Regions from separate parts of the Arthrobacter zhaoguopingii genome, predicted to be linked through region 1. Evidence: riboswitches for the same ligand, from Rfam matches in the RefSeq annotation. Region 1 holds a riboswitch; each other region holds the start of a gene.
The links. Region 1 has a riboswitch for cyclic di-AMP ahead of GVV77_RS13860 (NlpC/P60 family protein). Riboswitches for the same ligand answer to the same signal wherever they lie in the genome.
Positions count from the first base shown of each region.

Region 2: another riboswitch for cyclic di-AMP. It lies ahead of GVV77_RS14825 (M23 family metallopeptidase); the one in region 1 lies ahead of GVV77_RS13860 (NlpC/P60 family protein).
Region 3: another riboswitch for cyclic di-AMP. It lies ahead of GVV77_RS10945 (C40 family peptidase); the one in region 1 lies ahead of GVV77_RS13860 (NlpC/P60 family protein).

Region 1 covers NZ_WIAE01000011.1:3,387-7,845, reverse strand. The annotation lists gene GVV77_RS13865 (M23 family metallopeptidase) at 82-846, shown strand; cyclic di-AMP (ydaO/yuaA leader) riboswitch at 970-1,121, shown strand; gene GVV77_RS13860 (NlpC/P60 family protein) at 1,175-1,927, shown strand; gene GVV77_RS13855 (NlpC/P60 family protein) at 1,961-2,782, shown strand; gene GVV77_RS13850 (HNH endonuclease) at 3,023-3,520, shown strand; gene mobA (molybdenum cofactor guanylyltransferase) at 3,517-4,137, shown strand; gene GVV77_RS18410 (DUF6457 domain-containing protein) at 4,158-4,433, shown strand; gene GVV77_RS13840 (molybdopterin molybdotransferase MoeA) at 4,430-4,459, shown strand, end outside.
Region 2 covers NZ_WIAE01000013.1:1,333-5,791, forward strand. The annotation lists gene GVV77_RS14810 (MarR family winged helix-turn-helix transcriptional regulator) at 1-266, opposite strand, end outside; gene GVV77_RS14815 (SGNH/GDSL hydrolase family protein) at 329-1,114, opposite strand; gene GVV77_RS14820 (diacylglycerol/lipid kinase family protein) at 1,213-2,172, shown strand; gene GVV77_RS14825 (M23 family metallopeptidase) at 2,198-3,052, opposite strand; cyclic di-AMP (ydaO/yuaA leader) riboswitch at 3,057-3,290, opposite strand; gene GVV77_RS14830 (siderophore-interacting protein) at 3,414-4,459, opposite strand, start outside; gene GVV77_RS14835 (ABC transporter ATP-binding protein) at 4,457-4,459, opposite strand, start outside.
Region 3 covers NZ_WIAE01000007.1:32,852-37,310, forward strand. The annotation lists gene GVV77_RS10935 (alpha/beta fold hydrolase) at 1-1,397, shown strand, start outside; gene GVV77_RS10940 (NAD-dependent epimerase/dehydratase family protein) at 1,394-2,377, shown strand; gene GVV77_RS10945 (C40 family peptidase) at 2,518-3,390, opposite strand; cyclic di-AMP (ydaO/yuaA leader) riboswitch at 3,394-3,567, opposite strand; gene mutM (bifunctional DNA-formamidopyrimidine glycosylase/DNA-(apurinic or apyrimidinic site) lyase) at 3,693-4,459, opposite strand, start outside.

The DNA of each region.
Region 1 (4,459 bases):
CCCGGGACGCGTCCGCCGCTGCGGCGCCCCCGGTGCGGCCTGCCCGGTGCCGGGCGGGCATCGGCAGTGAAAGGGGACAGCATGCCGAAACACCGGGTGTCAGGCCGCCGCCGCGCGGAACCCGCCCAGCCCGCGCCGCGGCCGCGGGACGCGCACCGGACCAGCCGGCGCCGCAGCGGCCGGTGGGCCGGCGGCTCACCGGACCGGGCCGGACAGAAGCTGGCGATGGCCGCGGCCGTCTCCGGGCTGGTCCTGACGGCGGCCCTGCCGACCACTGCCGCAGGCACCTCGGCCTCGGCCGCCGGGACCGTGCCGGCACCGCAGGAGGTCCGCGCCCCGGAATCGGCAAGCATCAGCTTCACCCCCGTTCCCCTTCGAGGTTCCCAGGACTTCGACACCCAGCTCCGGGCAATCGTTGCCGCCTCGGACCGCCCGGGAGTGCCGCTGGGCGTGAAGGGCTCCCTGAGCGGGCCGCTCGAGACCCTCAAGGGCACCTCCGGGTTCGGCCACCGCGTCAGCCCGATGACGGGCCTCGCTGGGGAGTTCCACTCGGGGCAGGACTTCAGCGCCGCCTGCGGCACTGAGGTCCGCGCCGCCGCCGACGGGACCGTGATGTCCGCCGGGTGGCACCCCTACGGCGGCGGCAACCGGGTCGTCGTCGACCACGGCAACGGCCTGGAGACGACCTACAACCACCTCGCCTCGATGGAGGTCGCCAAGGGGGATGTCCTCGCGCGCGGAGCCGCCGTCGGAACCAGCGGCAGCACCGGCTCCTCCACCGGATGCCACCTCCATTTTGAGGTTCTGATCAGCGGGCGTCCGGTCGACCCGATGGGCTGGCTTTAGGGGCGACACACCTGTCGTGATCTGAATGTGACAATTGGGTCAGATGTGAGGTACGGTACTACTCGTGCCAAATCGTTATAGATTCGGCGCCCTCAAGCAAATCGCCTAGCTCTGCCATTGCCTGAGGTCCGTCCGCACAATTCGCATGGCAGAGGCGGGGGAACCAATTTTTGGGTTTCGTTTAGAAATCCTTGGGGTTAAGTCGCTGATTTCAGCGGCCGGGTGACTCCCATCCGAATCCGACAGCTCACCTCGCAGGCATTGGGAGAGGCAATCAAACGTGTCCAATAGCTCTTCTCTGGGGCGCCACCGCGCCGTCCAGGCTCCTGTGAATCCGCTAACGGCTCTCTCAAAGGCCGTCACCTCGAATGCCGGCTCGGTCGGCCGCCAGGCCGCCGCCGTCGTCGCCGCCTCGGGCCTCGTGCTCGCAGCCGGCCTCCCGGCCCACGGCTCCTCCACCGCCGAGCGCGAAGTACAGTCCTCCTCCTCGCTGAGCGTCACCGCTCCGGAAACCGCGGCCGTCAGCGCCGCGGCCACCGCCGCCGTCTCGTTCGAGCGTGAAGCCGTCACCGTGGCCCCCGCGCCCGTCGTCGTCGAAGCGCCCGTCGTCGAAGCGCCGGTCGTAGAAGTCCCCGCTGCGGCCCCGGTCGTCCGGCCCGCAGTCGCAGCCCCCGCCGCTCCGGCTCCTGCCCCCATGCAGGTTGCCGCCGTCGCCGCCCCGGCTCCGGCCCCCGCCGCTCCTGCCCCCGCACCGAAGCCCGAGGTTCCCTCCTCCGGCATCGGCGCCGCACTCGTCGGATCCGCCTATTCCCAGATCGGTGTCGCACAGGACTGCACCGCGATGGTCGAGAAGGCCCTCCGCTCGGTTGGAAAGTCTGTGGGTGACCTCGCCCCCGGCCAGTTCTTCCAGTACGGCGACGTCGTCGGAACCCCCGCGGCCGGCGACCTTGTCATCACCGGCGGCCACGTCGCCATCTACGTCGGAAACGGCCAGGTCATCAGCGGTGGCCTCAACGGCCTTAATACCGGTCTTCACTCCCTGTCAGATCTGCCTGGCGCAAGCTTCGTCCGCGTTCGCTAGAACCCCTCTCTCAACACCTTCTGGAGATCTCCCATGTCTAATCGCGCCTCCATTGCCCGCCACCGCGGCGCAGCGCAGCGTACGGCTACACTCACCACCCTCGCCAAGGCCGTCAGCGACAACGCCGGCGGAATGGGCCGCCAGGCTGCCGTCGTTGCAGCCGCGTCGGGACTGGTCCTCACCTCCGGTGTGGCAGCGAACGCCGCCGACCTGCAGCCCGAGCGTGAATCCTTCACCTCGACGCTCGAGGTGACCGCGGCGCCGGCCGCCGTCGTCGCCGACGTCAACGCGAAGGTGGCGTTCAACCGCACCCCCGTGAAAGCCGTCGCCAAGCCGGTCGTCGTCGAAGCACCGGCCCCGGCCCCCGTGGCAGCCCCGGCTCCCGTGGCCGCCCCCGCCGTGGCCCCTGCCGCCCCCGCCGTCCAGGCGCCGGCACCCGCCGCCAAGGTCGTCACCGCAGCGGTTGCACCCGCCCCGGCTCCGGCTCCTGCTCCCGCGAAGCCCGCCGCCCCGGCAGCTCCCTCCGGCAAGGCAGCGACCATCGCCGCCGCCGCCAAGGCCCAGCTCGGTGTCATGCAGGACTGCACCCGCCTCGCCAGCAACGCCCTCGCCGCAGCGGGCATCAACTTCCACGGCTGGCCGGCCGGGTACCTTTCCCTGGGCCGCACCGTCGGCGCCGCCGAAGCCGTCCCCGGCGACCTGATCTACTACGCCGACGGCGGCATGGGCATGGCCCACATCGCCGTGTACATCGGTGGCGGCCAGGCGGTCCACGGTGGCTTCAACGGCAACACCACGGTCATCGCACCGGCCCAGCTCGGCTCGGGTCCCGTGTTCATCCGCGTCGGCGGCTGATCTCCGCGTTCAAAAGGACGGGCCGGCGGGGGAAACCTGCCGGCCCGTTGTTCGTTAACAGTGTCCGTCCCGCGGTGCGGCGGCGGGAGTGGGGTGCACCCTGCGATCCAGGCGATGACAGCGATGTGTTCCCGCCCGGGCGCCGGGCGGCTACCCTAGGCATTGTTAATTCGTAGAACTTATCCCGAACATCCGGGGTGGCAGCCGGCGGCGGGACATAGTCCGCAAAGAGGCATGCGCATGCGCACTCTCGTTTTGAACGCAGGATTCGAGCCACTGGCGGTTGTGACGTTCCGCCGCGCCCTGGTGCTGGTGCTGACGGGGAAGGCGAGCGTCATTGCGGAGGACGACGAGCCGGTCGTCGGGCCGACGGAGATCCTCGGGCGGCCGTCGGTGATCCTGCTGAACCGGTACGTGAAGATCCCGTACCGCCACGACCTGGCTGTCACCCGGAGGGGCGTCCTGCGGCGCGACAACCACCTGTGCGCCTACTGCGGGAAGACGGCGACAACCATCGACCACGTGGTGCCCCGCTCGCGGGGCGGCGGGGACACCTGGGAGAACATGGTGGCCTGCTGCCTGCGCTGCAACAACACGAAGGGGGACAAAACGCTCGCCAGTCTCGGCTGGCGCCTCCGGTTTGTCCCCAAGCCTCCCCGCGGGCCGCTGTGGCAGCTTAAGGAACTGGAGAAACCGGCGCCCTCCTGGAGCGAGTACCTCTCTGAATGGGCCGCGTGAGCGGAACCGTCCCGCCGGCGTTCGACGCCGTCATCCTGGCCGGCGGCAGGTCGAACCGCCTGGGCGGTACGCCGAAGGCCTCCCTGCGCATCGCCGGGGCGACCCTTCTCGAGCTCACCGTGCGGGCGGTCGCCGGCGCCGGCCGGATCACCGTCGTCGGCCCGGAGCCGGCCGCCGGGGTGCGCCCGGCGCCGGGTGCCCCGCCCGTGCGCTTCATGCGTGAGGACCCGCCGTTCGGCGGGCCCGCCGCGGCCCTGGCCGCCGCGCTGGCGCAGCCGGAGCCGGCGGGCTCCACCGCCCCCTGGCTGATGGTGCTAGCCTGCGACATGCCCCGGTCAGGGCAGTTGGTCCCCGCCCTGCTCGCGGCGGCCGCCGATGCCGGCACCTCCGTGATGGCGTCCGACGGAGGCCGGGACCAGCCGTTGGCCGCGCTGTACCGGCGCAGCGACCTCGAGGGCGCGGTGGCGGCCGCGGTCCAGGCCGGCGGTGTGGAAAATCTTTCGATGAAAGCCCTCCTTGCTAGGGTGAGTGTTCGACCGGTCCCGGTTCCACCGGGCACGACACTCGACGTCGACACGTGGGCCGATGCACGGGCCCTCGGGGTCGACGACGGCTAACCAACCCCGGGAGGGCCCTCATGGACGAGCGCGATCAATTACTTTCTCAGTGGTGTGAGAACCTGCTGGCCGCTTTTGAGCTTGAGGAGTCCCGGGTGGACATCAACGCGGTCCTGGCACTCGCCGGCAAGGCCGCCCACGCCGTCGTGCGGCCGGCGGCACCGCTGACGACTTTCGTCGCCGGCTACGCGGCCGGGCTTGCGGCGGCCAGCGGCCAGGCCTCGGAGGAGGTCGCCATGCGCTCCGCCCTCGCCCTCGCGGCCCGGCAGTGCGACGCCGCAGGGGCCGGCTCTTGAGCGCTGAGGCGGGGCGCAACCTCGGC
Region 2 (4,459 bases), on a different contig from region 1:
CGCGAAAGCCAGCCGCGCGCCTCGAGCTTCTTGGCCACATGGCTGAGGCGGGACAGCGAGGCGTTGGAGCGGGCGGCGAGCTCGCTCATGGGAAGGCTCTCGTCCTCGGACTCGGAGAGCATCGCCAGCACGTGGTAGTCGAACAGGGTGATGCGGGCCTCGCGGAACAGGTGGGCGTCAAGGGTTCCGGGCAGCAGCGTCGAAACAGCGTACAGCGCAAGCCACGCCCGCCGTTCGTCGGGGGTGAGCCATCGGGGCGGTGCCATGGGCCTATCCTGACACATGCCGGGGAGCGGACCTGTTCCCGCAGCCGGGGGCGGAACCCGGCTCACCGGACAGGAGCCCCGGACCAGTCGGGCTGGCTCAGCGCAGGGTACTTCGCCGTGAGGTTATCGCCCGAGGAAACACCCCGCAGCCGCCGCCCCACCCACGGGGAGAGATAGTCGCGTGCCCACTGGGCGTCCGCCCGGAGCTGATTGAGCCGGGTCAGCGCGGGCCGGGCGTCGAGCTCCGGGAGGTCGACGCTGTGGGAGGCCTTGAGGGTTTCGAGGACCTTCCGTGCCATGAGCAGGTGGCCCGCCGTGGCCATGTGCATCCGGTCGGCGTCCCAGTAGGACCAGTTCCGGAATTCGCGCATCCGCCAGTAGTCGACGATGTCGGCGCCGCGGTGGTCGGCGATTTCGCGGAGCAGCTCGTTGTAGACGGCGGTGCGGCCACGGGTTTTGGCGAAGACGGCGGAGGCGGAGGAGTCGAATCCGGTGAAGACGAGGACCGCCGCGCCGGTGGCGGCGAGCCGGGCGATTCCGGCGTCGTAGTGCTCCATCAGCGCATCGATGTCAACGCGCGGGCGCAGGATGTCGTTGGCGCCGGCGTAGATCGTCACGAGGGTCGGCTGCAGCAATACGGCGTCGTCGATCTGCTCCTCGAGGATCTGGCGCATCCGCTTGCCCCGGATGGCGAGGTTGGCATAGCCCCAGGAGCTGTCGGCCAGGATGAGCTGCTGTGCGACCCGATCGGCCCAGCCGCGCACCCCGTTGGGGCTGCCCGGGTCCGGGTCGCCGACACCTTCGGTGAAGGAATCGCCGAGTGCAACATACCGCTGGGAAAAATCCATCAGCAAAGGTTATCGCGTCTGCCAACGGCGGCACAGCCCGGGTAGGCTCGTGCCAACCCGTGACAGGCGGGGCCCGACAGGCGACTGGAAAGGAATCCATGACGACCACCGACCGTGCCGGCAAGCGGGCCGCGCTGATCCTCAATCCGATCAAGAACACCGGAGCGGACGCCCGGGAGATCGTGGAGCGGGTTTCGTCCGAGGAGGGCTGGGAGGCACCCCTGGTGCTTGAGACCACGGTCGAGGATCCGGGCCACGGACAGGCGCAGGAAGCACTGCGCGCGGGCGTCGAGGTCGTCATCGCGGCCGGCGGCGACGGCACGGTGCGGTGCGTGGCCGAGGAACTGTCGGGCACCGGGACCGCAATGGCCCTGGTGCCGCTGGGCACGGGCAACCTGCTGGCGAGGAACCTCGATATTGCCGTGGACAACCCGGAGGAGGCCGTCGATACGGCGTTCCACGGGACCGAACGGAGGATCGACGTCGTGCACGTCACGGTGGACCGCGCGCAGAAGGCCCACGTCTTCCTCGTCATGGCCGGCCTCGGCTACGACGCCGCGATTATGTCCGACACCCGGGACGACCTCAAGGACAAGGTGGGCTGGCTCGCCTACGTCGATGCCGGAATCCGGAACCTTCCGGGGAAACCGGCCCGGACCACCATCACGATCGACGGCGGACGCCCCTTCGACCGCCGCCTGCGCAGCGTGATGGGCGGCAACTGCGGCAAGATCATGGGCGGCCTGGAGATCTTCCCCGGGGCCAAGATCGACGACGGGCTGCTCGACCTGATGACGGTCGCGCCGCGCGGGCGGTTCGGCTGGCTGAATGTGGCGGGCAAGCTCTTCGCCAAGGGCAAGGGCAAGGATCCGTCGCTGGAGTACTACCAGTGCAGCCGGGCCGAGGTGCAGCTCCACGAGCCGCTCGAAGTGCAGCTCGACGGCGACCCGCTGGGTAAGGCGACGCACATGTCCTTCGAGATGAAGCCCGAGTCGCTCCGGCTGCGTATGCCCTACGGCCGCAAGGACCCGGCGATCCTCAGCAATCCCCTGCCGTAGGCGGCCGGCAGGGGCGGGTTCCGGCCTAGAGCCAGGGCAGGGGGTCGACCTTCTCGTCGTTGACGAGGACCTCGAAGTGCAGGTGGCACCCGGTGGAGTTTCCGGTGGTGCCGACGGCCCCGATCAGCGCGCCACGGGCGATGGCCTGGCCCGTGCTGACGCCGATCGAGCTGAGGTGATTGTAGGTGGACTTGAGCCCGTCACCGTGGTCGATCACGATCCGCTGTCCGCCGCCGTAGGCGTGCCAGCCGGCGTCGACAACAACTCCCTTGTCCGAGGCCTTGACGGGGGTTCCGCACGCTCCCGCGTAGTCGACGCCAGTGTGAAGTTCGGGCGCGTAGCCGCCGAGCGGGTTCACGCGGTAGCCGAAGGTCGAGGCGACGCTCAGGTTCTCGAGGGGCGCCGAGAGGGTGGGCTTGTCGCCGGTGCGGGCGATCCCGGTGGAGAGGGTCTTGGCCGTGGCGCCGGACTTGGTCATTGCCACGCCGGCTACTTTCTGGCGGCTGAAGTCGATGTCGGCGGCGGCGTCGGCGGTGATCTGCGGCAGGGACGCGGCCGGGGCGGCCTGGACCGTGGAGGTCTTGGTGTCCATTGAGGCCGGGGCGGGGACGGCGCCCATCACCAGGCCCGCGCCGACGGCGGCCAGGCCGACGACGAGGGCTCCGGCGCGCATCCGCGGAAGGAGGCCCGCCGGCTTGGTGTCGGCGGCCGCCGTGCGGCGCAGCTCGCGCCGGCGGACCGGCAGCGGCTCGGGCCGCAGCGAGCGGCGGGTCGGGAAGGCTGGGACGGCTTCCGGTGCGGCGGGAGCCGGTGTTGCTGAAGTGGCGCTGAGGACAGCTGCGGACGCGCGGCGGCGTCCGGGCAGGGCCGGGTTGGTCAAGTTCAATGCCTCTCTGCGACGCCAGCGAAGTTAGCTGTCGGGTTCGAGCAAGAGTCGACTCGGCCCCACTGCACAGGGCCGGCACCCTGCATGCCCCCTCTAGCGGGCATGCAGGCATCCGGTCCGCTGTGTGCGGACAGTTCAATGCAGTGAAGGCTTCACCCCGAAGACAGCGGTGTGCTGCCGGGAAGTGGGTCCTCCGCCCCTGTCATGAGGTGGGTCAGGGCGGTCCGCTGACAGGGCTGGGCGTACGGACCAGGGAATACACGGTGTTGAGACTTCAAGCAAGTTTACTCATCTTGCCGGAAGTTACAATTCCGTTATATTCCACCGGGCGTGTCGGCAGCAACACGCCGTGCCGCTACGCAGATTCGGACCTGCCGCGGCGCCAGTACCCCATGAAGGCGACCTGCTTCCGGTCGATGCCCACGTCGCGGACCAGGTACCGGCGCAGCTCCCGGACCATCGAGGCCTCCCCCGCGATCCAGGCATAGAACGGCTGGGACCCCGGCGGGCGTTCGGCGGTCGAGGAGGCCGCGGCGGAGAGCGCCTGGGGGGTCTCCCAGAGGATGGTGCGGTCGACGTCCACCTCCTCGGGTTCGGGCCCGGGGGCGCCCTGCCGGTCCGGGGCGGACCCGGCCAGGACGGCCCAGCCGGGTGGGGGAAGGGCGCGGCGCACGGCCTGGGTCAGGAGTCCGCCGTGCTCCACGCGTCCGCGCACGAGCCAGGTGACCTCCACCGAGGAGGGGGTTTCAAGGGGCTGGATGTCCGCTGCGTCGGCGACTTCGAGGAAGGCCTGCCCGCCAAGATCCGGTGGCAGGGATTCGAGGATTGCGCTGATGGCCGGGACCGCCGTCTCGTCCCCGGCCAGGAGAACCGAGCCCGCCAGTCCGGGCTTCCACTCGATGCCGCCGTAGGCGCCGGCGGTTGCACACCGGGCGGCCGCCGCGTTCGGGCCGATCAGGCACAGCGTCGCCCCGGGGGCCGCACCGGCAGCCCATCGAGCGGCCGGCCCGGCGCTGCCGTCCGCGTCGAAGTGCAGGACGAAGTCCACGTCGATTTCGGGCGAGGGGCCCTGGCAGCGGGACGCTCGAACGGTGTAGGTGCGCATGACGCCGCGTTCGGCCGGGTCAAGGCCGAGCCAGCGCTGGTACCAGCCGTCGCCGGCTCCGCGCAGAAGTTCGCCGGGGAGGTCGACCGTGCCGCCGCCGGGCGGAGGGATGATGACCTTGATCCGCAGGTCGCAGGTCGGGCCGTTCACGCCGAAGTCCCGCAGGCAGTCCCCGCCGAACGTGATGCGCTGGAAGTTCGCGCCGATCCTTTCAACCTTCTTCACCTCGACGTCGAAGGCGAGCACCGGGGGAACCGCCGGCGCGGTCCGGGCCGGGCGCCGGGTGGTTTCGGTCA
Region 3 (4,459 bases), on a different contig from region 1:
TCGGGGCCCGCGGGCTCTCCCGCGCCGTGCGCGGGAGCGCGCCGGACGCCGTCATCGGCATCGAGCGCGCCCTCACGGCGGCCCGGATCTTCGGCTGGCCTGGACGCCGGATCAGCGTGGAAGAGCTCGACCCGGCCCGGCGCCGGCTGCTGGCCGTTGACACCTCGCTGGCCGAGCTGCGCACCCCCGCCGGTGCCCCAGCCGGCCTCCGCCCGCCGCCGCACCCCGACGCCGACGCAGCCATCCTCTTCACCTCCGGTTCCACCGGGCCCGCCAAGGGCGTGGTGTACACGCACCGGCAGCTCTCCGCCATGCGGGACGCGGTGGCCGAGACCTTCGGCATCCACCCCGGTGGTGCCCTCGTCGCGGGGTTCGCGCCGTTCGCCCTGCTCGGGCCGGCCCTCGGGGTGGCATCCGTGACCCCCGACATGGACGTGACAGCGCCGCGCACCCTCACCGCGGCGGCGCTTGCCGACGCGGTGGCCGCCGTCGACGCCACAGCGGTCTTCGCCTCACCCGCCGCCCTGCGCAATGTGCTGGCGACCGAAACGGACCTTTCCGCCGACGGCCGGGCCGCGCTGCAGCGGGTGGGCCTGCTGCTGTCCGCGGGCGCGCCGATCCCTGCTCCCCTGCTCGAGCGGGTCCAGGCGCTGCTGCCCGACGCCGCACTCCACACCCCTTACGGCATGACGGAGGCGCTGCCGGTCACCGACGTCGACCTGCCCTCGATCCGCGAGGCGGCCGGGGACGCCGCCGCAGGCCTGCCCGGCGCCGGGAACGGGGTCTGTGTGGGCACCGCCGTGCACGGGGCACGGGTGGCCGTCAGCCCGCTCGGCTCCGATGGCTCCGCTGACGGAGAGCCGACGACGGAGGCCGGCGTGAGCGGGGAAATCCTCGTCGACGCCCCTCACGTCAAGGACCGCTACCACCGGTTGTGGCGCACCGAGGCCGAATCGGCCCGCACGGCGCCCTGGCACCGCACCGGCGACGTCGGCCACTTCGACGCGGCCGGGCGACTGTGGGTTGAGGGCCGCCTCGGCCACATCATCACGGCCCCCGGCGGGGTCCTCACCCCCGTCGGCGTCGAACACGCGATCGAGGAGGTCGACGGGGTGCGCCTCGCCGCCGTCGTCGGCGTCGGTCCGGCAGGAACCCAGGCCGTTGTCGGAGTGCTTGAGACCGACCCGCCGCTCCGGCGGAACCGTCCGGGGCTGGCCGAGGCCGGTCTCGCGGCCGGCGTCCGGGCCGCGGCCTCCGCCGCGGGGACCGAGCTCGCCGCGGTCCTCACCGTCCCGGCCCTGCCCGTGGACATCCGGCACAACTCGAAGCTCGACCGGGCCCGGATCGCCGCCTGGGCGGAGCAGACCCTGTCCGGCGGCCGCGTCCGCACGCCATGACCGTCCTGGTCACCGGGGCCAGCGGCCTCCTCGGCGGCGCGGTGGCCGCCCTGCTTCGAGCACAGGGAACTCCGGTGCGCACCTTCCAGCGCCGGCCTTCGGGCGTGCCCGGAGCCCAGGACGAACTGGGATCCCTGACCGACCCTGCGGCCCTCGCCCGGGCCGCCGCCGGCGTCGACGCGGTCATCCACCTTGCCGCCAAGGTCTCCTTCACCGGGCACCCGGCCGACTTCGAGGCGGTCAATGTCGAAGGGACGCGGGCGCTCCTGACGGCTGCGCGGGACGCGGGAGTACCCGATGTGGTCTTTGTCTCCTCACCCTCGGTGGCGGCGGACGGCACCTCGTCTCCCGGGGCAGGCGCCGCCCCGGCCGATCCGGAGCGCGCGCGGGGCGACTATGCGCGGACGAAGGGCCTTGCGGAACTGCTTGCGCTGGGCATGTCGGAGCCGGGCTTCCGGGTCGCTGCCGTCCGCCCCCACATCGTCTGGGGGCCCGGAGACACCCAGCTCGTCGAGCGCGTGCTGGCCCGGGCCAAGGCCGGACGCCTTCCCGTCCTCGACCAGGGCACGGCGCTGGTGGACACAACCTACGTGGACAACGCCGCGGCGGCCATCGTTACGGCGCTGCGCCGGATCGGGCACGTGCAGGGCAGGGCGCTGGTCGTGACCAACGGCGAGCCGCGGCCGATCGGTGAGATGATCGCCGGAATCTGCAGAGCGGGCGGCGTACGGCCGCCACGGTGGAGCGTGCCCGGGGCCGTGGCCCGGACGGCGGGCTCGGTTGTCGAAAGGGCGTGGCGGCGCTCCGGGTCGACCCACGAGCCGCCCATGACCCGCTTCCTCGCTGAACAGCTCTCGACGGCGCACTGGTTCGACCAGCGGCAGACCCGGGAGCTGCTCGCCTGGGTCCCCGAGGTGTCGATCGACGAGGGCCTCGCGCGTCTGGCCGCCCACTACCGGGCACCGGGGCCCCGCTTCTGACGCTGCGGCCCTGACCGCAGCTACCGGGCACGCCCCCATCCGCGGGATGCGCGGCCCGAGTCCGGGCGCGTCGGTGGATAGCCAAAAGGCCGGTACCCCTTTCGGGGCACCGGCCTTTTGCGTGCTGAAACAGCGGGGTATTAGCCGGCGGTGTAGTAACCGTCGACCGACATGGCGCTCACGTCGTGGACGAGGGTGCCCTGCGAGGGGTTCAGCGCGCTGACCATCTTGCCGTTGCCGAGGTAGATGCCGACGTGGCTTCCACCGTTCTGGCTGACCAGGTCGCCCGGCTGCGGGTTGGCGGTCGGGGTCAGGGCGGCGAACTGCGACCAGGTGGTGCGGGGCAGGTCGATGCCGTTCTGGGCGTAGACCCACTGGACAAAGCCGGAGCAGTCCCAGCCACCGAAACCGGTGCCACCGAAGACGTAGCCGGAGCCAACGCCCTGCAGTGCCGTGCCGGTGATGCCATTGGTCGAGGCGGCGCCGATGACGCGCATCCCGTTGCTCTGGCTGCTGATGCCCATCGGGTTGCTGGCGGTCGCAGCGGTCTGGGCCGGTGCTGCCTGCGGAGCAGGAGCGAAGGCCTGGACAGCGGCGGCGGGCTGCGGAGCAGCAGCTACGGCTTCGCCGGAGAGGACGATGGTCTGGCCCGGGTAGATGACCGAGTCCCAGCCCATTCCATTGGCGGCGAAGATGGCGTCAAGGCTGACCCCATACTTGCCGGCGATGCTTCCGAGCGTGTCGCCTGCAACCACGGTGTGCGAGGTTGCGGAGGCAGGGGCTGCCTGGACAGCGGGGGCGCTGACCTGCGATGCGGACGTGCTTACCTCAACCTCGCCGGCAGCGTTCGCCGGAAGCGTTGCACCGAGCAGGATGCCCGAAGCTGCGACGACGACGGCTGCCGGGCGGCCAGCTACGCCGGCAGTTGCGGCGACGGCGCGGGTTGCGGTCTTGAGGGGACTGGTGCGGACCGGGGTCGCCCGGTGGCGCGCGATTGTACGATTCTTGGACATAAAGTTGCCTCTCCCGATGCCTGCGGAGTTAGCTGTCGGGTTCGGATGGGACACCCGGGCGCGCCGGACCATCTCCCCAGATGATGTCCGTGCCGCGCCTTAACCCCTAGGACTCTTCACAAAGAGCCCGCTCTCGGTTCCCCCGCCCCTGTCGGAAATGTTATGCGAACGGTCCTTCTGTCACCGACAGGGTTAGGCAGTCTGACGAAGGGCGCCGGTCCATGATGTCCCGGCGCGGGTCTAACGCTACCTGCGCATCTCGGAATTGTCACATTCAGATCACGGACGGGTAAACGCTGTAACTACCAGCGGGCATTGCGCGGTACCGGCTGGCATCGAGGGCAGCTGTAGGAGGAGCGGTTCATGAAGACATCCCTGCGCATCCGGGTTTCCCGCCCTTCCGCGGCACACCGCCTGCAGTGCTCGCCTGTGCGGCCGTAAGCGTTGAGAGATCGTTCGAAGTATCCCGAGGTGCCGTTGATGTTCACGTAGAGCGAATCGAAGCTCGTTCCACCGGCCTCAAGCGCCCGCTCCATTACCGACCGCGCCTCCTCGACGAGTCGGAGGGACTCGGACCGCCGGAGGGTATCGGTGGGGCGGGCGAAGTGGAGGCGCGCGGCCCACAGTGCCTCGTCGGCGTAGATATTGCCGATGCCGGAAATGAGTGACTGATCAAGCAGAGCGCGCTTGATGCCTGTGCGGCGGGCCCGCAGCCGGGCGTGGAAGACGTCGAAGGAGAAGGCGGGGTCGAGGGGGTCACGGGAGATGTGGGCGGCCTGGCGCGGAATCAGCGGCAGATCACCCTCTCCCCTGCCGCCCGGGAGTCCGTCCGGGGTCGGTTCGAGGTCCGCAAGGAACATCCCCCCAAAGATCCGCTGGTCGACGAACCTCAGCTCGGAGGGCAGTTCGACCCCGGTTTCGTCGCGCGCCGGCGACAGCACAAGGCGGATCCGAAGGTGTTTTTCGTCGGGAAGTCCCGGATCCTTCACCAGGAGCTGTCCGCTCATGCCCAGATGGGCCATGAGCGCCGTGCGGGGCGGCCCGGCGGGGTGAGAATTCTCACTCGGGG